4 regions of the Streptomyces incarnatus genome follow, and region 3 is predicted to be linked to each of the others. Evidence: riboswitches for the same ligand, from Rfam matches in the RefSeq annotation. Region 3 holds a riboswitch; each other region holds the start of a gene.
The links. Region 3 has a riboswitch for cyclic di-AMP ahead of ABB07_RS16215 (transglycosylase SLT domain-containing protein). Riboswitches for the same ligand answer to the same signal wherever they lie in the genome.

Region 1 (5,034 bases), 220 kb from region 3:
TGCCCTTCACGGCGACGACCGTGCCGAGCCCGAACTGGTCGTGGGTGACCCGGTCCCCGACGGCCAGGGCGACCACCGGCTTCTCCGAGGTGCGCCGGGTGGCGAACCCGGACGCGCCCGACGCCGAGGAACGCGAGCGGGTCGAGGACAGCGAGGCCGCGATCCCGGACGCGGGACCGGACGAGACCGGTGCCGTCGCTCCCGTCCGCTTCCAGTCCACATGGGTGGGCGGGATCTCCTCCAGGAAGCGGGAGGGCGGGTTGTACGACGGCTGGCCCCAGGCGCTGCGCATGGCCGACCGCGTGAGGTAGAGCCGCTCCCGCGCGCGCGTGATGCCGACGTACGCCAGGCGGCGCTCCTCCTCCAGCTCCTTGGTCTGGCCGAGGGCGCGCATGTGCGGGAAGACGCCGTCCTCCATGCCGGTCAGGAAGACGACCGGGAACTCCAGGCCCTTGGCGGTGTGCAGGGTCATCAGGGTGATGACTCCGGAGCCGTCCTCGTCCTCGTCGGGGATCTGGTCGGAGTCGGCGACCAGGGCCACCTGCTCCAGGAAGTCGGCCAGCCCCACCGACTCGCCCTCACCGCGCTCCTGCTCGAACTCCAGGGCCACCGCCGCGAGTTCCTGGAGGTTCTCGATGCGGGTCTCGTCCTGCGGGTCGGTGGAGGTCTGCAGTTCGGCCAGATACCCGGTCCGTTCGAGCACGGCCTCCAGGACGGTGGCCGGACCGGCTCCGGACTCCACGATCGTACGCAGGTCCTCCATCAGCGTGTTGAACCGCTTGACGGCGTTGGTGGAGCGCGCGGCCATGCCGTACGCCTCGTCCACGCGCTTGAGCGCCTGCGGGAAGCTGATCCTCTCGCGCTGGGCGAGGGCGTCGATCATCGCCTCCGCGCGCTCACCGATGCCCCGCTTGGGCACGTTGAGGATGCGGCGCAGCGGCACCGAGTCCTCCGGGTTGGCGAGGACGCGCAGGTAGGCGAGGACGTCCCGGACCTCCTTGCGTTCGTAGAAGCGGACGCCGCCGACGACCTTGTAGGGCAGGCCGACGCGGATGAAGACCTCTTCGAAGACACGGGACTGCGCGTTGGTGCGGTAGAAGACGGCGACGTCGCCCGCCCTGGCCTCGCCCGCGTCGACCAGGCGGTCTATCTCGTCGGCGACGAACTGGGCCTCGTCGTGCTCGGTGTCCGCGACGTAACCGGTGATCCGCGCTCCCTGCCCGGCGTTGGTCCACAGGTTCTTCGGGCGGCGGGACTCGTTGCGCTCGATGACCGCGTTGGCCGCGGACAGGATGGTCTGCGTGGAGCGGTAGTTCTGCTCCAGCAGGATCGTCGTCGCGTCCGCGTAGTCCTCCTCGAACTGGAGGATGTTGCGGATGGTCGCGCCCCGGAAGGCGTAGATCGACTGGTCGGCGTCACCCACGACGCACAGCTCGGCCGGCGGGATGTCGTACTCGCCGGTCGGGGTGTCGCCCTCGTCGGCGGGGCGCTCTGCCGTGCCGACGAGTTCCCGTACGAGTGCGTACTGGGCGTGGTTGGTGTCCTGGTACTCGTCGACCAGGACGTGCCGGAAGCGGCGGCGGTAGTGCTCGGCGACGTCCGGGAAGGCGCGCAGCAGGTTGACCGTCGTCATGATCAGGTCGTCGAAGTCGAGCGCGTTGGCCTCGCGGAGCCGCGACTGGTAGAGCGCGTAGGCCTGGGCGAGGGTCTTCTCGAAGCCGTCGGTGGCCTGGGCGGCGAAGTCCTCCTCGTCGATCAGCTCGTTCTTCAGATTGCTGATCTTCGCGCTGAAGGACTTCGGCGGGAAGCGCTTCGGGTCGAGGTCCAGGTCGCGGCAGACCAGGGCCATCAGACGCTTGCTGTCGGCGGCGTCGTAGATCGAGAACGACGACGTGAAGCCGAGCTTCTTCGACTCGCGGCGCAGGATGCGCACGCACGCGCTGTGGAAGGTCATCACCCACATCACGTTCGCGCGCGGGCCGACGAGGTGCTCGACGCGCTCCTTCATCTCGCCCGCGGCCTTGTTGGTGAAGGTGATCGCGAGGATCTGGCCGGGGTGCACATGCCGCTCGGCGAGCAGGTACGCGATGCGGTGGGTGAGCACGCGGGTCTTGCCGGAGCCGGCGCCGGCGACGATGAGCAGCGGGGAGCCGGCGTGCACGACCGCCGCGCGCTGGTTGTCGTTCAGCCCCTCCAGCAGCGCCGCCGAGTCGATCGCGGGGCGGGGCGCGCCGTCGCGGTAGTGGGTGTCCCGGTCCGGCGGCATGTCGAACTTCCCGCCGAACAGATCGTCCGGAAGCGGCTCCGGAGCGTGATCGTCCTCGGGCGGCGGCGGGGGCTCCTCCTCGTGCCCGCGAGGGGCCTGGAGGTCCGCCAGGAAGCTGTCGTCAAAGAGGCTGCTCATCGCTCTCCGAGTCTAGGGTGCCCCACCGACAACCGGTCGCCGTCCCGGGAAGATGGCCGCCGAAGCCCGCCCGGGAAAGCCACTCACCGTGCGGAATCGGCCGATGACGGGAACGTGATTTCAGCGCCAGATCACGAAAATGTATCGGACATATCACGCACCAACCTTCACACTAGTCACACCAGTTGGCTAGGTTGCCGTCAGGCCGCGTGCGCGGCCTCCGCCGAGTCCGGTGCGCCCGCGTGGTGCCCGGAGCCGGGGACCCACCGATCCTGGGGTGAATCGGCCGACTCCCGCCCGGGACGACGCCGTAGGGCAACCCTTCCGAACCGCCGCCCGAACCCGACAGCTAACCCGGTAGGCGGCCCATTGGAAGGAGTCGCCTCCCTTGGCGTCGCACCGCAAGCCGCGCCCCGGCGGAACCACCGGAGCCGGTCTCCGCACCCCCGCCCTCGCCACCGCCGCCCTCACCTCCATGGCGGTGTTCTCGCAGACCGCCGAGGCCGCCCCGAGAACCGATCACGCCAAGCCGAGCCTGGAAGAGGTCGAGAAGAAGGTCGACGACCTCTACCGCCAGGCGGAGTCGGCCACCGAGAAGTACGACGCGGCCAAGGAGCGCACCGGCAAACAGCGGAGCCGCGCCGACGCCCTGCGCGACGAGGTCGCCCGGCGCACCGCACGCCTCAACACGGCCCGTGAGGAGCTGGGATCCTTCGCCGCGGCCCAGTACCGCACCGGCACCGCCGCTCCCGGCACGGCCACCTTCCTGCTGGCGAACGACCCGCAGGACTACTTCGACCAGACCCAGCTGATGAACCGGCTGACCTCGCGGGAGAAGAGCGCGGTCGACGACTACATCGGCGAGCAGGCCGCGACCATGAAGAAGCGCCGGGAGGCCGCGGAGAGCCTCCAGACGCTGACCGACTCACAGCACGACCTGCAGACCGCCAAGGCCACCGTGCAGAGGAAACTCGCCTCGGCGCGCGAGCTGCTGTCGCAGCTGACGGCCCAGGAGAAGGCGCGGCTGGCCGCCATCGAGCGGGAGAAGCAGCAGGAGGCGGCCCGCAAGGCGGCCGAGCTGGCCAAGCAGCAGGCGGCCCGGCAGCAGGCCGGCTCGTCGTCGTCCTCGTCCACGGGGTCGGGGTCGGGGTCCGCCTCCGGTTCGACGGGATCCGGCTCGACCGGGTCCACATCCGGCTCGTACGACACGAAGGCCGAGAATGCGATCGCCTTCGCCCGCGCGCAGATCGGCAAGCCGTATGTGTGGGGCGCCACCGGGCCCGACTCCTACGACTGCTCGGGCCTCACCCAGGCCGCCTGGAAGGCCGCCGGCGTCACGCTTCCGCGCACCACGTACGACCAGGTCAATGCGGGTACCACGGTCTCGCTCGCCGACGCGCGGCCGGGCGACCTGATCTTCTTCTACGACGACATCAGCCACGTCGGCGTCTACATAGGCAACGGCATGATGATCCACGCCCCCAAGCCGGGCGCGTACGTCCGCGAGGAGTCGATCTACTACGGCGGCGAGTCGATCATCCACAGCGTGGTCCGCCCGGGCTGACCGCCCCTCGTGACCCGGGCGCGGGCCCCGGTCCGTCCCGCTGCACGCGTGCGTGCCACCGCCTTGCATGTCCAGGCACGGTGCCGCAGCATTCCACGCCCACGCGCGCGTGGGCGTGCGGGGGTTGGGAGTCATGGGATCCGCGCCGAGGGCGCCGGATGCGCCCGCGCCATGCGCGAAGTGCCCGGCGCCCTGCTCCTCCCGGCACGGTCGCTGAGCCCCGCCCGCGCCATGCGCGGAGTGCCCGGCGCCCTGCTCCTCCCGGCACGGGTCGCTGAGTCCCGCCCACGCGCGCGTACCGGCGTTTTTGGTCTCCACGCGCGCGTGCCCTTCCGGGCCGGGGCCCCTCGGCTCCCTAGCATCGGGCGCATGCCCGGCATCTCAGGTCTGCTCGCGTGGTGGGCGGGGCGGCCCCCCGCGGCAGGGGCCGCCGTGATGGCGACCGGCGTGCTGTCGGTGGGGCTGCACATGACCGGCGCCGAGACGGTCTCCCGGGTCGTGCTGGCGATGGCGTGTGTCGCCTGGGCCGCGCTGGCCGCCGACTTCGCTGTGCGGCTGGTCGGCGAGCGGCGGCGCTGGGTGTCCGAGTCGGCGAGCCCTGGCGCGCTCACCTCCGTCGCCGCGACCACGGTGCTCGGCACCCGGATCTCCGCGCTGGGCCGGCAGACCCCCGCCGAGGCGCTGCTGGCGCTCGCGGCGCTGCTCTGGCCGGTGCTGCTGGTCCTGGTCGTACGGCACTGGAGGCCGCGCATGGCGGGCTCGGTGTTCCTTTGCTGTGTGGCCACGGAGGGGCTCGCCGTACTGGCCGCCACGCTGGCCGCGGCCGAGCGCACGGCATGGCTCGCGCACACCGCGCTGGTGCTGTTCTGGCTGGGGCTGGTGCTCTACGGCCTGGCGCTGGCCCACTTCGACGCACGGCAGGTGCTTCAGGGGGCGGGCGACCACTGGATCGCGGGCGGTGCACTGGCGATCTCGGCGCTGGCGGGGGCCAACCTGATGGTCGCCGGGGACACGGGCATGTACCTGTGGGACAACGGCGAACGGAGCGTGCTGCGCAATATGACAG
Region 2 (5,034 bases), 1.4 Mb from region 3:
CTGGCTTTCTGTCGGTCACTGCATCGATGACTGCATCGGCTACTGGTCGGAGGCGTCCGACTTGTCGACGCCGTCCCAGACATTGGCGTACCAGGGCCGCTGGGCGGCCCTGCGGTCGGCGCGGGACTGCTTGGCCGTACCGGGGTCGACGACCACGTAACCGGTCTCCCCGGGCATCACGTAGTGCAGCCGGCGCCGGATCTGCTGCTCGGCGTAGGAGTCGTCCTGCCAGCGCGCCTTGAGGTCGCGCAGCTGCTCGACCCGCTCGCGGGCCTGCTCCCGCTGCCGCTGGAGGTCGGAGATCTGCGCGCGCTGGGAGACGTACTGCCGCATCGGATAGGCGAGCGCGACGATCATCGTGCACAGCACCAGGGCGAGCAGCGCCGCGCGGCCGGTGAGCCGGGAGCGGCGGGCCTGCCGCCTGGTCTGGGAGCGGTAGACCCGGGCCGCCGTCTGCTCGCCGAGCAGCCGCAGCCTGGTCGCGGTGGAGAAACGGTCCCGGTCCTTCACGGCCATCTGGCTTCTCCCGCCTCCCCTTGCCGGTGTGGTTTCCACACGTGCGTACGTCCCCGGACACGGTACGGGACCGAGTCCGGGGACGTACGTACGACTGGCTAAGCCTTACCCCAGGTTGGGTCAGCCCTTGGGTCAGCCCTTGAAGCGCGGGAACGCGCTGCGGCCGGCGTAGACCGCGGCGTCGTCGAGGATCTCCTCGATGCGCAGCAGCTGGTTGTACTTGGCGACGCGCTCCGAGCGGGCCGGGGCGCCGGTCTTGATCTGGCCGCAGTTGGTGGCGACGGCCAGGTCGGCGATGGTGACGTCCTCGGTCTCGCCGGAGCGGTGGGACATCATGCACTTGAAGCCGTTGCGCTGGGCCAGCTCGACGGCGTCCAGGGTCTCGGTCAGCGAGCCGATCTGGTTGACCTTGACGAGCAGGGCGTTGGCGGTGCCCTCCTCGATGCCGCGGGCGAGGCGCTCGGGGTTGGTGACGAACAGGTCGTCGCCGACCAGCTGGACCTTGTCGCCGAGCTTGTCGGTGATGACCTTCCAGCCGGCCCAGTCGTCCTCGAACAGCGGGTCCTCGATGGAGACGAGCGGGTAGGCCGCCACGAGCTCCTCGTAGTACTCCGTCATCTCGGCGGCGGAGCGCTCCTTGCCCTCGAAGAGGTACTTGCCGTCCTTGTAGAACTCGGAGGCGGCCACGTCGAGCGCGAGGGCGATCTGCTGGCCGGGGGCGTAGCCGGCCTCCTTGATGGCCTCGAGGATGAGGTCGAGGGCCTCGCGGTTGGAGCCGAGGTTCGGGGCGAAGCCGCCCTCGTCGCCGAGGCCGGTGGCCAGGCCCTTGCTCTTCAGGACCTTCTTCAGCGTGTGGTAGACCTCGGTGCCCCAGCGCAGGGCCTCGGAGAAGGACTCCGCGCCGATCGGGGCGATCATGAACTCCTGGATGTCCACGTTGGAGTCCGCGTGCGAGCCGCCGTTGAGGATGTTCATCATCGGCACCGGCAGCAGGTGCGCGTTGGGGCCGCCCAGGTAGCGGAAGAGCGGGAGGTCGCTGGCCTCGGAGGCGGCGTGGGCGACGGCGAGGGAGACGCCGAGGATGGCGTTGGCGCCGAGCGAGCCCTTGTTGTCGGTGGCGTCCAGGTCGAACATGGCCTGGTCGATCAGGCGCTGCTCGGTGGCGTCGTAGCCGACCAGCTCCGGGCCGATCTGCTCGATGACGGCGAGGACGGCCTTCTCGACGCCCTTGCCCTGGTAGCGGTTGGGGTCGCCGTCGCGGAGCTCGATGGCCTCGAAGGCGCCGGTGGAGGCGCCGGACGGGACGGCGGCACGACCGGTGCTGCCGTCGTCGAGGCCGACCTCGACCTCGACCGTGGGGTTGCCTCGGGAGTCCAGGATTTCCCGGGCTACGACGACGTCGATGGACGGCACGAGCATCTCCTTCTTGGATGTGACGCTGGAAGTGCGGGGCGGTGTGCCTTACGGCTGTGCCTTGCGCCTAGAGCCTAACCGTCCCGGGGGCGCCGGCCACCGACCGACCGTCCCGTGGACGGGTGGGACACGCAGACGGTACCCATTGTTCACGAGCGGAACAAAGGGTGGGTGTACGGGGCACGAAGAAAGGGGGCGGCGGGACCCGGGCAAGGGGGGCAGAAAAAACCCCGCCCCGGCGCGTACGGGGGAACACGCGCCGGGGCGGGGAGCCCGTGGGGACGGGGGTGGCCCTCACGGAGCCTTCAGGGTGCGGGCCGGGGATGTGAGGGCGCTGTGGGTCCGTTCGGAGCCAGGTGTCACTTCAGGTGCAGCTGCTGGCCCGGGTAGATGAGGTTCGCGTCCTCGACGATGTCCTTGTTCAGCTGGAACAGCTTCTGCCAGCCGCCGGCCACGTGGTGCTTCTCGGCGATGGCGCTGAGGGTGTCGCCCGTGACGACCTTGTACTCGCCGTCGCCCTTCTTGACCTTCTTGCCGGTCGGGGTGGTGACGGTCTTGCTCGCCTTCGGGGCCGTGCGCGTGGTGGAGCGGGTGGCGGCCTGCTGGTCGGTGGAGCGGGTGCTCGTGCTCGGCGCGGACTTCGTCGAGGCGGCCGGGGCGGAGCCGTTGTACGGGGTGCTCGTCAGGCCCGTGCCGCAGACCGGCCAGGCGCCCTTGCCCTGGCCCGCGAAGACCTTCTCGGCGACGGCTATCTGCTGGGCCTTGGTGGCGAGGTCGGCGCGCGCGGCGTAGGCGGTGCCGCCGTACGCGGCCCAGGTGGAGTTGGTGAACTGCAGGCCGCCGTAGAAGCCGTTGCCGGTGTTGATGGACCAGTTGCCGCCCGACTCGCACTGGGCGACCGCGTCCCACTGGGAGGCGGTGGCGGCGGAGGCGTTGCCGGCCGCCATCAGCGGGGCGGCGACGGCGGCGCCGGTGACACCGGCGAGCGTGATGGCGCGAACGGCCTTGGACGGACGACGGTGCTTGCCCTTGCCGGAAAACAGCATGGATCGATCCCCTCACCGACGCCTGCGAGGTGAGCTGTCGGGTTCGGGCCGGTTGAGTTGCCCGGCCGCACACTCGCTTGTCCGAGGTGCGGCTTCACCCCTAGCCGGTCCAGCGTCAACCGCTGGGCCCGGCGCTTACCTTGGGTCCCCCGCTCCTGCCTGCGGCGCTTGACGCGACGACTGTTCCCGGGCAACCGCTGGCAGGATTCGGCGTTGCGACTGCCGGGGCTCGTGGTGACGAGCGGTCCTGACCGTAGACATGCGATCGGCGGATTTTCAAAGACGATCAGGGCTTCTGAGACTCATCCCACACTTTCACCAAACCGGACATCAGCCGCGAAGTGGGGCGTCAACTACCGCTGGCCGCCGCCGCTTTCGGCGCCGACATTCAGCGTCTGACCGGCGGTGATGTGGTCCGGGTCGGCCCCGATGACGTTCTTGTTGGTGTCGTAGAGCGCCTGCCACCCGCCGTCGACGCCAAGGGAGTCGGCGATGGAGGCGAGGGAGTCGCCCTCACGGACGGTGTAGGTGCCCGGTTCCCGGCCGGCGTGACGGCCGGAAGATGTGGCGTTCTGACCGTTTGTCACGCTTTCGTCCGCGCTCTCGCCGCGGTGACGCCCGCCACTGTTGAGTGCGCCGGTGTCGATCAGGCTCCAAGAACCGGGGCTCTGCTGGTAATTGTCCGAGTTGTCGGTGCCGGGTGTCGCCGTGGGGGAGCTGTCGGTTCCCTGCGAGTTTCCAGTGTCGCCCGAGCCGGACTTGTCGGTCTTGTCGGACTTGGGATTGGGCGTTCCGGTGGAGCCGCCGGTCGCACCGGGAGTCCCGGTGGTGCTCTCGCCCGGGCTCGGGGTCGTCGTGGCGCCCGGGTCGGCGGTGGAGCCGGAGGAGTCCGAACCCGAGGAGCCGGAGCCGGGGGTGGAGTGGGAGCCGGAGTCCGAGCCCGAAGTGGCGCCGGACGAGGACGAATCCGGCAGACCGGACGAGTCGGAGCCGTCCGCGGAGCCGGACGTGCCGCCCGACCCGCTGCCGCCGCCCGACCCGCCGCCGGAGCCGACGCCGGTGTCGACGTCGACCGAACCGGAGTGGGAGGTCAGCCCGGCGGTCAGCGCGCACATGGCCCACGGCGTGGTGCCCTGGTCGCCGAGGATCTTCTCGGCGACGGCTATCTGCTGGGAACGGCTGGCCTGGTCGGCGCTCTCGGCGTACTGCGTGCCGCCGTACTTGTCCCAGTCGGCCAGCGAGATCTGCAGACCGCCGTAGTAGCCGTTTCCGGTGTCCGCGCTCCAGGAACCTCCGCTCTCGCACTCGGCGACCTTGTCCCACGTGGTGCCGTCGGCCGCGCTGGCGCTCGCGGCGCCGAGCAGCGGGATCGCGATGGCGGAGCCGGTCACGCCGGCCGCGACGAGGAGGGCCGGAGCCTGACGGGGGCGACGGTGACGACCGTTCCCGGAGAGCATGCGGAAGCCTTTCGTGCGACAGCAGGACCGGCGCGGCGGTGAAGTGGAGTCCCCCGCCACGCTGATGGGTGAACGTATCGGCAGACGATCACTTGTCACAAGTTCATGCCGCGCAGATCACGTGAAGATCACAGAGTTGAAGGTTTGTCATCTCCCCCCGTGCGCCGCCTGATCCTCCCCTCCTGCCCGCTTTGTCACCCGTCGGGAACGGCGCCGCCTCACTCCCGGCGCGCGGGGCGGCCGCGACCATGGGACTCGACATGACCCCGGGGGGCTTGACGTCCAGGAGGACACGATGGCGCGGCACACCCGGCTGCCCGGCGAGTCCGCGGAGTACCTCGCCGCGCGCGAGGAACTCCGCGACGCCGAGATCGAACTCATGCGCCACCGCGAGCGGGTGGCGGCCCTGCGCAGGGCACTGCCGCAGGGCGCCGAAGTCGGCGACTACGTCTTCCTCGAAGGGCCTGCGGACCTCGACGCGGGCGACACGCCGGTCCGAGAGGTCGGGCTGAGCGAGCTGTTCACCGGCCCCGGCCGGCCGTTGGTCGTCTACCACTTCATGTACGGCAAGCGGCAGACCGAACCGTGTCCGATGTGCACCC
Region 3 (5,034 bases):
TCGGGCAGGCCGAGGTCGGTGTTGATTCGCACGGTGCCGGACAGCTGCTGCACGTCCGACTTGGCGATCTTCTCGATGAGCTGCTGTGCGGTGATCCTGGGCAGGTCGGGGTCCCCGGAGGCGGCGAGCGCCGGGACCAGACCGATCGTGGCCGCCGCGACCCCCACCACGGCGACCGGGACCGCGTAGCGGGCGGCCCTGCGGCGTCCGGGGTGCCGCTCCTCGTCCTCCCGCCCGGCGTCCACTGCGTCGTCGGATTCGTACGGTGCCATGTGTGCCTTACCTCCGTCGTCGGCGGCGGCTGTTCTCACGCTGGTCCACCAGAGCCGCCATTCTCACCCGAATCGGTGAGGAGTGGTGATTTCCGTGGTCCCCATCTCACCAAATCAGCCATGAGGAAGCGTCAGACCACGGAGCCAACTCCGTGTACGCCTGCGGTATGACACGTAGGGGCCGGAGCTCCGCCGACCCGTAGGGGTCTCACCGGAACGGAGGGAGCCGTACGGGGTCGTGGGGGCGTACGGACGCACGGGCGTATGACCCGGCACGCGCGCGTGCGGGGCCGTACGAACCGGAGGGGCGGACGGCCGGAGGCCCGGAGCGGCGGACCACCGGAGACGGGCCACCCGGTCGCACGGCCCGGAGCGCGGCGCGGTGAACGGCGCGGCGAACGGCCGGAAGCGTGCCGGGCCGTACGACCGGAGGCGTACGGCGTGTCGGGTGACGGGAGGTCAGCCAGCGCGGTGGACCACCGCGTCGCACAGCTCCATCAGCGCGGCCTTGGCGTCGCACTCGCGCAGCGGCACCAGCGCGGCCCGCGCCTCCTCCGCGTACCGCACGGTGTCCCGGCGGGCCTGCTCCAGCGCGGGGTGGGCGCGCAGCGCGGCCAGCGCCTCGGCGTGCCGGGCGTCGTCGCTGAGGTCGGAGTCGAGCAGCTCGCACAGCGCGATGTCCTCGGCCAGACCCAGGCGGGCGGCCCGCTCGCGCAGCCGGAGCACGGGCAGCGTCGGGATGCCCTCGCGCAGGTCGGTGCCCGGGGTCTTGCCGGACTCGTGCGAGTCGGAGGCGATGTCCAGGACGTCGTCGGCGAGCTGGAAGGCGACACCGAGCCGCTCGCCGTACTGGGTGAGCACGTCCACGACCGTCTCGTCGGCGCCGGACATCATCGCGCCGAACCGGCACGACACCGCCACCAGCGAGCCCGTCTTGCCGCCGAGCACGTCCAGGTAGTGCTCGACCGGGTCGCGGCCGTCGGAGGGGCCGGCGGTCTCCAGGATCTGGCCGGTGACCAGCCGCTCGAACGCGAGCGCCTGCACCCGGACCGCCTCGGGGCCGAGGTCGGCGAGGATCTGGGAGGCGCGGGCGAAGAGGAAGTCGCCGGTGAGCACCGCGACGGAGTTGCCCCAGCGGGTGTTGGCGCTGTCCACGCCGCGGCGCACGGCCGCCTCGTCCATGACGTCGTCGTGGTACAGCGTGGCGAGGTGGGTCAGCTCCACGACCACGGCCGAGGGCACGATGCCCGGCGCGTAGGGGTCGCCGAACTGGGCCGCGAGCATCACGAGCAGCGGCCGGAACCGCTTCCCGCCGGCTCGTACGAGGTGCTGCGCGGCCTCCGTGATGAACGGGACCTCGCTCTTGGTGGCCTCGAGCAAGCCTTCCTCGACAGCCGCCAATCCGGCCTGGACATCGGCTTCCAGAGCCTGGTCCCGCACGCTCAGCCCGAACGGCCCGACGACGGTCACGAGGGGTCTCCTGTCTGCTGGTGTCTGCTGGCGATTACACGGTTTGTCGATAGGTCGCTGCCATCACTCAAGTCAGCGTATCCGGTCCCTGTTCGATCACCGATAGCGCCCACCGGTCCAGCCCGGGCGGTATCGGATCACGACCGGTATGTTTTTGATCAAGTGCTATGAGCGGACATTTATCGACTTAACAGGAATCCGCGCCCTGTGTCGCGAACCGAAGAGCGGGCGGAGTAATGCCTGCCACCCGATTCACCCAAATCCCTCATGTCCGATTTAAAATACTTTGCGATTTAGTGAGTTGGGTCACGCGCGATCACGCGCAACCGCCACCCCTGAGGGCCCGCCAGGCTACCTCCACTCCTTGCTCCGTGGGCGAGTTGAGAGTTGGCAACCGCAAAGGATCAAGTGTCCCAAACGGCGCATACCAAGGTCAAACTGGACGTTATGTGAATCCAGCCCTTGTTCCCGACATGTGCTCTCGCATACGTTCCGGGCCAGTCGGGTGGACGCCGAATCCTGCCGCCGCCCGTGTGACCCATCGACGAACTCATTCGTACGGCAGGAGCGGGGGACCCAGGTAAGTCCGCCGGACCGGCCGGCACACGCCGCACCGGAACGGCTAGGGGTGAAGCCGTGTCCTCTCCCGAGGGCGCGGCCGGGCACCTCCCCGCCCGAACCCGACAGCTCACCTCGCAGGCGCCGGAGAGGACTTCCCCATGCCCGCTGCCGCTCAGCACCGCCGCCCCCGCGCCAACCGTCTCGCCCGCGCCCTCGCCGTCGCCGGCACCGGCGCCGCCGTCCTCGCCCTGCCGCTCATCGGTGCCACCAGCGCCTCCGCGGCCACCGGCACGACCGCCACCAAGACGGCTTCCACCACCCTCGCCGGGTACCCGAACAACCTCGACGGCTGGATCCGCGAGTCCCTCGCGATCATGGCCCAGAAGGGCATCCCGGGCACCTACGACGGCATCCACCGCAACGTCATGCGGGAGTCCTCCGGCAACCCGAACGCCATCAACAACTGGGACTCCAACGCCGCCAAGGGCATCCCGTCCAAGGGCCTGCTCCAGGTGATCGACCCGACCTTCAACGCCTACCACGTGGCCGGCACCTCCTTCGACCCCTACGACCCGGTCGCCAACATCACCGCGGCCTGCAACTACGCCGCCGCGCGGTACGGGTCGATCGACAACGTGTCCAGCGCGTACTGACGGTCCCGCGACCGGCCCGGCCTCGGCCGCCCGGAGTGTGCCCCGACCTGACGGAGGGGCGCGCCGGGCGGCCGTCGCCGCTTCCGCGGGACGGGCGGGCGCCTACTGATGTGCCGGTCAGTCGGTCGGGAACAGTCTTTCGAGGACGGCGGCGATGCCGTCGTCCTCGTTCGACAGGGTGACCTCGTCGGCCACCGCCTTCAGTTCGGGGTGCGCGTTGGCCATGGCGACCCCGCGTCCGGCCCACTCGAACATCGGGATGTCGTTGGGCATGTCGCCGAACGCCAGGGCCGCCTCCGCCGCGATCCCGAGCCGCTCGGCGGCCAGCGCGAGACCGGTCGCCTTGGTCACCCCCGACGGCTGGAGCTCCACGGTCCCCGGCCCCGACATGGTGACGGTCGCGAGCGAGCCCACCACCGCGCGCGCGATGGCCGCCAACTCGTCGTCGGGCAGGGCGGCATGGCGCAGCAGCACCTTGCTGATCGGCGCGCACCACAGGTCGTCGCGCCGGCCGACCCGGACCGCGGGCAGGGTCGGGTGCGGCATCCGGTACCCGGGCTCGATCAGCGTGAGCCCGTCGACCCCGTCCTGGTCGACGGCCGCGTACACCTGCCCCACCTCGGCCTCGATCTTGCCGAGCGCGGTCTCGGCCAGCTCCCGGTCCAGCCGGACCGACCACAGCAGACGGCCGGTCCCGGCGTCGTAGACCTGTGCGCCCTGGCCGCACACCGCGAGCCCCGTGCAGCCGAGGTGCGCGAGGAGCTGCCGTACCCGCGGAGCCGGGCGGCCCGTCACCACCAGGTGCCGGGCACCGGCCCGCGCCACCCGCGCGAGCGCGGCGAGCGACCGGCCGGAGACGCTGTCGTCGCCGCGCAGCAGTGTTCCGTCCAGGTCGGTGGCGATCAGTGCATATGCGGGTGAGGCTGCCATGATCAGAGAATACGGATACCTGGCTCCGCCGACTCACCTTGTCGCCCTGCGCACTTACGTGCTGATCCACCCCAAGTGGTGTCTCCCGCCTCCTCGTTGATGCGCGCCGATGAGCGGGATCAGGGCGGGCCGCGGCCTCACCCGTGGGCCGACGCCAGGTGTTTCGTCAGGCGCGGTGAGGCGAACTCCGTGCCGCAGACGAAACGCATCACCGGGCCGTACGACGACGCCGCCGGCAGACCGGTGAAGTACAGGCCGGGAACGGACGAGACGAAGCCGGGGCCGAGCCTCGGCGTGCCGCGGCTCACCGCGAGCCGGGTGCGCAGTTCGTGGCCGAGGAAGTCCATCGCCGCGATGTCCACGCGGTAGCCGGTGGCGGCGATGACGTGGTCGGCGGTGAGCCGCTCGGTGTGCCCGCCGTGGGTGCGGACGGTGAGGACGGGGCTGCCGCCCGGTGCCTCGGCGCTCACCACCCGCTCCACGTCCTGCACCTGCACCGCGCTCTCGAAGCGCTCGCGCAGCCACCAGGCGCCGAGCGGTCCGAGGACCCGGCGGACCAGGAAGTGGCGGGTGGCCTCGGGCAGGTAGCGGTAGGGGTGCGGGTAGTAGCTGAACGCCCACAGCGACCAGGCGCGGCCGAACGGGGACTCGGGACGCAGCTTCGGCTGGTCCCAGGGCGGGGCGCCGAAGGCGACCCGGCCGCGGCCGCGCGCGACCACACGCACGCGTGCCCCCGCCTCGGCGGCGAGCGCCGCGGTCTCCAGCGCGGACTGGCCCGCGCCGACCACGATGAGCTCCTTGCCGGCGAAACGGCTCAGGTCGTGGTGCTGGGAGCTGTGCGAGACCGGGCCGGTGGGCGCCGGTCCGTCGGCCGCTGCTTCCGCGAGCTCCGCCGGCAGATGCGCGAGGCCCGACAGCCCGGTGGCGACGACGACCGCGCGCGCGGTGAACATCTCCCCCGAATCCAGCTTCAGTTCGAAGCCGCCGCTCTTGTCGCGGTCCACCGAGACGACCCGGACCCCCTCCAGGCCGGGGACGAGCTTCTGCTGGAACCACTCGCCGTAGGCGATGAAGGTCTCCACCGGGATGATGTCCTCGTCGGTGACCAGGCGGCGGATGCCTGCCGCGTCGCAGTAGTCGGCGAGGGT
Region 4 (5,034 bases), 1.4 Mb from region 3:
AGTACTTCGGGTCGATCCCGGCCCACGACGGCAAGCCCGCCCCCCGCGACGGCTCGCTGCCGGAGGTCATCGGCGAGCAGAAGCGCGAGGTCGTCGTCGAGGAGGTCCCGGCGCGCGCCCTGATGGCCGCCTACCGGCTCCCGCACGACGGCACGCGCGCGTGCGACGCCGCCGACCTGGCCCTGACCATCCTCGGCGGCGGCGAGTCCTCCCGCCTGTACAACCGGCTGGTGCGCCGCGACCGTACGGCCGTCGCGGCCGGCTTCGGCCTGCTGCGCCTGGCCGGCGCGCCCTCCATGGGCTGGCTGGACGTGAAGACGTCCGGTGACGTCGAGGTCCCGGTCATCGAGACCGCCATCGACGAGGAGCTGGCCCGGTTCGCCGAGGAGGGCCCCACGCCGGAGGAGATGGAGCGCGCCCAGGCCCAGTTGGAGCGCGAGTGGCTGGACCGGCTCGGCACGGTCGCCGGCCGCGCCGACGAACTGTGCCGGTACGCCGTCCTGTTCGGCGACCCGCAGCTCGCCCTCACCGCAGTCAAGCGCGTCCTGGAGGTGACCCCGCAGGAGGTCCAGGAGGTCGCCCAGGCCCGTCTGCGCCCCGACAACCGCGCGGTCCTGGTCTACGAACCGAAGTCCCCGGAGCAGGCCCCGGACGCCGACGTGCCCGAGGACCCGGAGCAGGAAGCCACCGTAGAGGCCGGTAACGAGAACGAGGAGACGGCCAAGTGACCGAGCTCGCCACCATGGACTTCCACCCCCAGCCGCAGCCCGGCGAGGCCAGGCCGTGGGCGTTCCCGGCCCCCGAGCGGGCCGCGCTCGACAACGGCCTGACCGTGCTGCGCTGCCACCGCCCCGGCCAGCAGGTCGTCGCCGTAGAGGTGCTGCTGGACGCGCCCCTGGACGCCGAGCCGGCCGGCCTGGACGGCGTCGCCACGATCATGGCGCGGGCCTTCTCCGAGGGCACCGACAAGCACTCCGCCGAGGAGTTCGCCGCCGAGCTGGAGCGCGCGGGCGCCACCCTGGACGCGCACGCCGACCACCCCGGCGTCCGGCTCAGCCTGGAGGTCCCGGCCTCCCGCCTGGCCAAGGGCCTCGGCCTGCTCGCCGACGCGCTGCGCGCGCCCGCCTTCGCCGACAGCGAGGTCGAGCGCCTCGTCCGCAACCGCCTGGACGAGATCCCGCACGAGCTGGCCAACCCCTCCCGCCGGGCCGCGAAGGAGCTCTCCAAGGAGCTGTTCCCGGTGGCCTCGCGCATGTCGCGCCCGCGCCAGGGCACCGAGGAGACGGTCGAGAAGATCGACGCCGCCGCCGTACGCGCCTTCTACGGCCGGCACGTACGCCCGGCCACGGCCACCGCGGTCGTGGTCGGCGACCTCACCGGGGTCGACCTGGACGCGCTGCTCGGCGACACCCTCGGCGCCTGGACCGGCACCCCGGGCGAGCCGCGGCCCGTGCCGCCGGTGACCGCCGACGACACCGGGCGCGTGGTCATCGTGGACCGGCCCGGCGCCGTGCAGACGCAGCTGCTCATCGGCCGCGTCGGCCCCGACCGGCACGACCGCGTGTGGCCCGCCCAGGTGCTCGGCACCTACTGCCTCGGCGGCACCCTCACCTCCAGGCTGGACCGCGTCCTGCGCGAGGAGAAGGGCTACACCTACGGTGTGCGCTCCTTCGGCCAGGTCCTCCGGTCCGCGCCGGACGGCACGGGCGCCGCGATGCTCGCCATCAGCGGCTCCGTGGACACCCCGAACACCGGCCCCGCGCTGGAGGACCTGTGGAAGGTGCTGCGCACCCTCGCGGCGGACGGCCTGACCGACGCCGAGCGGGACGTGGCCGTGCAGAACCTCGTGGGGGTGGCACCGCTGAAGTACGAGACCGCGGCCGCCGTCGCGAGCACACTCGCCGACCAGGTCGAGCAGCACCTGCCCGACGACTTCCAGGCGACGCTGTATCAGCAGCTGGCCGCGACGGGCACGGTGGAGGCCACCGCGGCCGTCGTCAACGCCTTCCCGGTGGACCGCCTGGTGACCGTCCTCGTCGGTGACGCCGCCCAGATCAAGGCGCCGGTCGAGGCGCTCGGCATCGGTGAAGTGACCGTGGTGGCGGCCGAGTAGAGCGGGCCGCCGCGGCGGCCGGGCACGCCCGAGCGGACGCACGCGCGCGTGGGGCCCTGACGGTCTACGGACCGTCAGGGCCCCTGTTGTTCCACTCCCTTCCCCAGATGCCCGATTTGAGGCGGAGGTTGCCCGTCTGCCCTGTGGGATGCGCTACAAAAGCCCGGATCCGTTTGGGAATCCGAAGCGGGCTTCCGTAGCGTCGTCCGGGCTGTTCGTCAGGCAGTGCGCCGCACCCGCGGCACCGGACAGCCATCGCCGAGTCCCCGTACGGCGCGAGCCAGGGGAGCCGGGGACCCACGCAGTCCCTGGGGTGAATCGGGCGCCCGCGCGAGCCGCGAGGGGGCCCGTAGGAGACCTTCCTGCTCCGAACCCGTCAGCTAACCCGGTAGGCGAGAGGGAAGGAAAGGACCAGCCACTCCATGGCGTTCATGTGCGCCACCGGGAAGCACCGCAAGCCCGGCCGGGTCAAGCGCACCACCGCTCAGGCGGCGGGCATCGCGGCCCTCACCACCACCGGTGTCATCGGCACCCTCGCCGCCTCCCCGGCGCTCGCCGCCGAGAACGCCGGGAACGGCGTGGAGCAGACCGGCCTCACGCCGGTCCTCACCGTGAGCGACGACGTCGCCGAGCACATCGACGCGCAGGCCACCGCGCAGAAGAAGGCCGCCGAGCAGAAGGCGGCCGAGGAGGCCGCGGCCAGGAAGGCGAAGGAGGAGCGCGAGGCCAGGGCCCGCGCCGCCCGCGAGGCCGAGCGCAAGCGCCTGAACGCCTTCGTCGCCCCGATAGCCGACTCCTACGTCTCCACCGGCTACCAGGCCAGCAGCTCCCTGTGGTCCTCCGGCCACCACACGGGCATCGACTTCCACGCCGCGACCGGCACCCCCGTCCACGCGGTCGGCTCCGGCACCGTCGTCTCCACCGGCTGGGGTGGCGCGTACGGCAACCAGATCGTGATCCGGATGGCCGACGGCATGTACACCCAGTACGGCCACCTGTCGTCCATCGGCGTCTCGGTGGGCCAGCGGGTCGTCCCGGGCCAGCGGATCGGCCTGTCCGGCGCGACCGGCAACACCACCGGCCCGCACCTGCACTTCGAGGCCCGTACGACCCCCGACTACGGCTCGGACGTCGACCCCGTCGCCTACCTCCGCAAGCACGGCGTGAACGTCTGACGCCGCACCGCGCGGCATCCGGCGCCCCGGCTCACCGAGCCGGGGCTTTCGCCGTTTTCCGCGGTGTCCGGCGGACCCTGTGACCAAAAAATATCCATGGATTCCGGCCCGCCGTCGGAAATTCCGGCTCATTGGAATAGAGTCACGGAACACGCGTCCATCGTCGACGTTTCACGGGGATTAAGGCGGAGGTCGGTCATGCGTATTCCGGCGCACTCGGTGTGCACGGCCATCCGGGACGACATCGTCGCGGGTGTCTACGAGCGCGGTGGCCGGCTGACCGAGGAAGTCCTGGCCCGCCGCTACGGCGTCTCGCGCGTCCCCGTCCGCGAGGCCCTGCGCACCCTGGAGGCCGAGGGCTTCGTGGTGACCCGCCGGCACGCGGGCGCGTGCGTGGCCGAGCCGACCGAGCAGGAGGCGGCCGACCTGCTGGAGATGCGCATGCTGCTGGAGCCGCTCGGCGCCGCCCGGGCCGCCCAGCGGCGCACCGAGGCCCATCTGAAGGTGCTGCGCGGTCTCGTCAGGCTGGGCCAGGAGCGGGCCCGCAGCGGCAGCAGCGAGGATCTGCGCTCGCTGGGCGGCTGGTTCCACGAGACGCTCGCCCAGGCCGCCGGCAGCCCCTCGCTGACGGCGATGCTCACCCAGCTGCGGCACAAGATCGCCTGGATGTACGCGGTGCAGGCACCCCCGAGCCCGGTGGACCACTGGGCGGAGCACGGCGCCATCGTCGACGCGGTGGCGCGCGGCGACGGGGAGCGCGCGCGGGCGGTCACGGCACTGCACACCGAGCGCGCGACGACCGCGCACCGGCTGCGTTTTTCCGGGGGCGGCGAGCGTGTGAGGACTTCGCAACACGCCGTAAACATGTCGGGTCTTCGGCATTAACACGGGCGCCGTATACAAAGAAGAGTAATTCGGCGCGGTGTATTTTCGCTGCCCGAATTCAGGTGTGCGCGCAATGAGCCCGGAAAGGGCGGAGCCGCGCCGCCCGAAAACAGGCGACGCGGCTCCGGTGTTATCCGTGCGCTGGTGTTCAGACCGTCTCGGGCAGTTCCTCGAGGCCCTCGGAGACCAGCTTGGCCAGACGGTCCAGGGCGGCGTCCGCGCCCTCTGCGTCGGAGGCCAGGACGATCTCCTCGCCGCCCTGGGCGCCAAGCCCCAGGACGGCCAGCATGGAGGCCGCGTTGACGGGGTTGCCGTCAGCCTTGGCGATCGTCACCGGGACGCCTGCGGCCGTGGCGGCTCGGACGAAGATGGAGGCGGGGCGGGCGTGGAGGCCCTCGGCCCAGCCGACGTTGACGCGGCGCTCAGCCATGTGTTGCTGCCCTTCAGTCTTCAGGGTTGTCTAGACCAGTTTCCCATATCGCGAAGCGTGCCCGGAGCGGACCTTCGTCCACCCCGGTGCGGCGCCGGAACCGCGGCCTCGGTTCCGGCTTCCGTCCTCCACAGACTGCCCCGCGCCGTTGTCGGACGCGAGCCGTACTCTGGGGCCCATGCAGACCTCGGCGGACCGGCAGGACCGGCACCACTACCCCGCCCACTGGGAGGCGGACGTGGTGCTGCGCGACGGGGGTACCGCGCGCATCAGGCCCATCACCGTTGATGACGCCGACCGCCTGGTCAGCTTCTACGAGCAGGTCTCGGACGAGTCGAAGTACTACCGCTTCTTCGCGCCGTACCCCAGGCTCTCCGCCAAGGACGTCCACCGCTTCACGCACCACGACTTTGTGGACCGGGTGGGACTCG

Region 1: it holds a riboswitch for cyclic di-AMP, as region 3 does, so the genes downstream of both, ABB07_RS15150 (C40 family peptidase) here and ABB07_RS16215 (transglycosylase SLT domain-containing protein) in region 3, are expected to answer to the same signal.
Region 2: it holds a riboswitch for cyclic di-AMP, as region 3 does, so the genes downstream of both, ABB07_RS22690 (transglycosylase family protein) here and ABB07_RS16215 (transglycosylase SLT domain-containing protein) in region 3, are expected to answer to the same signal.
Region 4: it holds a riboswitch for cyclic di-AMP, as region 3 does, so the genes downstream of both, ABB07_RS09860 (M23 family metallopeptidase) here and ABB07_RS16215 (transglycosylase SLT domain-containing protein) in region 3, are expected to answer to the same signal.

The regions. Positions count from the first base shown of each region.
Region 1 is NZ_CP011497.1:3,425,953-3,430,986, forward strand. It holds gene pcrA (DNA helicase PcrA) at 1-2,404, opposite strand, end outside; cyclic di-AMP (ydaO/yuaA leader) riboswitch at 2,616-2,785, shown strand; gene ABB07_RS15150 (C40 family peptidase) at 2,793-3,968, shown strand; gene ABB07_RS15155 (SLAC1 family transporter) at 4,338-5,034, shown strand, end outside.
Region 2 is NZ_CP011497.1:5,032,622-5,037,655, reverse strand. It holds gene ABB07_RS22700 (FtsB family cell division protein) at 40-516, opposite strand; gene eno (phosphopyruvate hydratase) at 649-1,935, opposite strand; gene ABB07_RS22690 (transglycosylase family protein) at 2,289-2,975, opposite strand; cyclic di-AMP (ydaO/yuaA leader) riboswitch at 2,980-3,152, opposite strand; gene ABB07_RS22685 (LysM peptidoglycan-binding domain-containing protein) at 3,329-4,432, opposite strand; gene ABB07_RS22680 (DUF899 family protein) at 4,728-5,034, shown strand, end outside.
Region 3 is NZ_CP011497.1:3,643,761-3,648,794, forward strand. It holds gene ABB07_RS16205 (LolA family protein) at 1-272, opposite strand, end outside; gene ABB07_RS16210 (polyprenyl synthetase family protein) at 732-1,742, opposite strand; cyclic di-AMP (ydaO/yuaA leader) riboswitch at 2,275-2,457, shown strand; gene ABB07_RS16215 (transglycosylase SLT domain-containing protein) at 2,462-2,956, shown strand; gene ABB07_RS16220 (HAD family hydrolase) at 3,074-3,886, opposite strand; gene ABB07_RS16225 (FAD-dependent oxidoreductase) at 4,024-5,034, opposite strand, start outside.
Region 4 is NZ_CP011497.1:2,226,773-2,231,806, reverse strand. It holds gene ABB07_RS09870 (M16 family metallopeptidase) at 1-728, shown strand, start outside; gene ABB07_RS09865 (M16 family metallopeptidase) at 725-2,113, shown strand; cyclic di-AMP (ydaO/yuaA leader) riboswitch at 2,360-2,523, shown strand; gene ABB07_RS09860 (M23 family metallopeptidase) at 2,536-3,288, shown strand; gene ABB07_RS09855 (GntR family transcriptional regulator) at 3,487-4,173, shown strand; gene ABB07_RS09850 (HPr family phosphocarrier protein) at 4,322-4,603, opposite strand; gene ABB07_RS09845 (bifunctional acetate--CoA ligase family protein/GNAT family N-acetyltransferase) at 4,782-5,034, shown strand, end outside.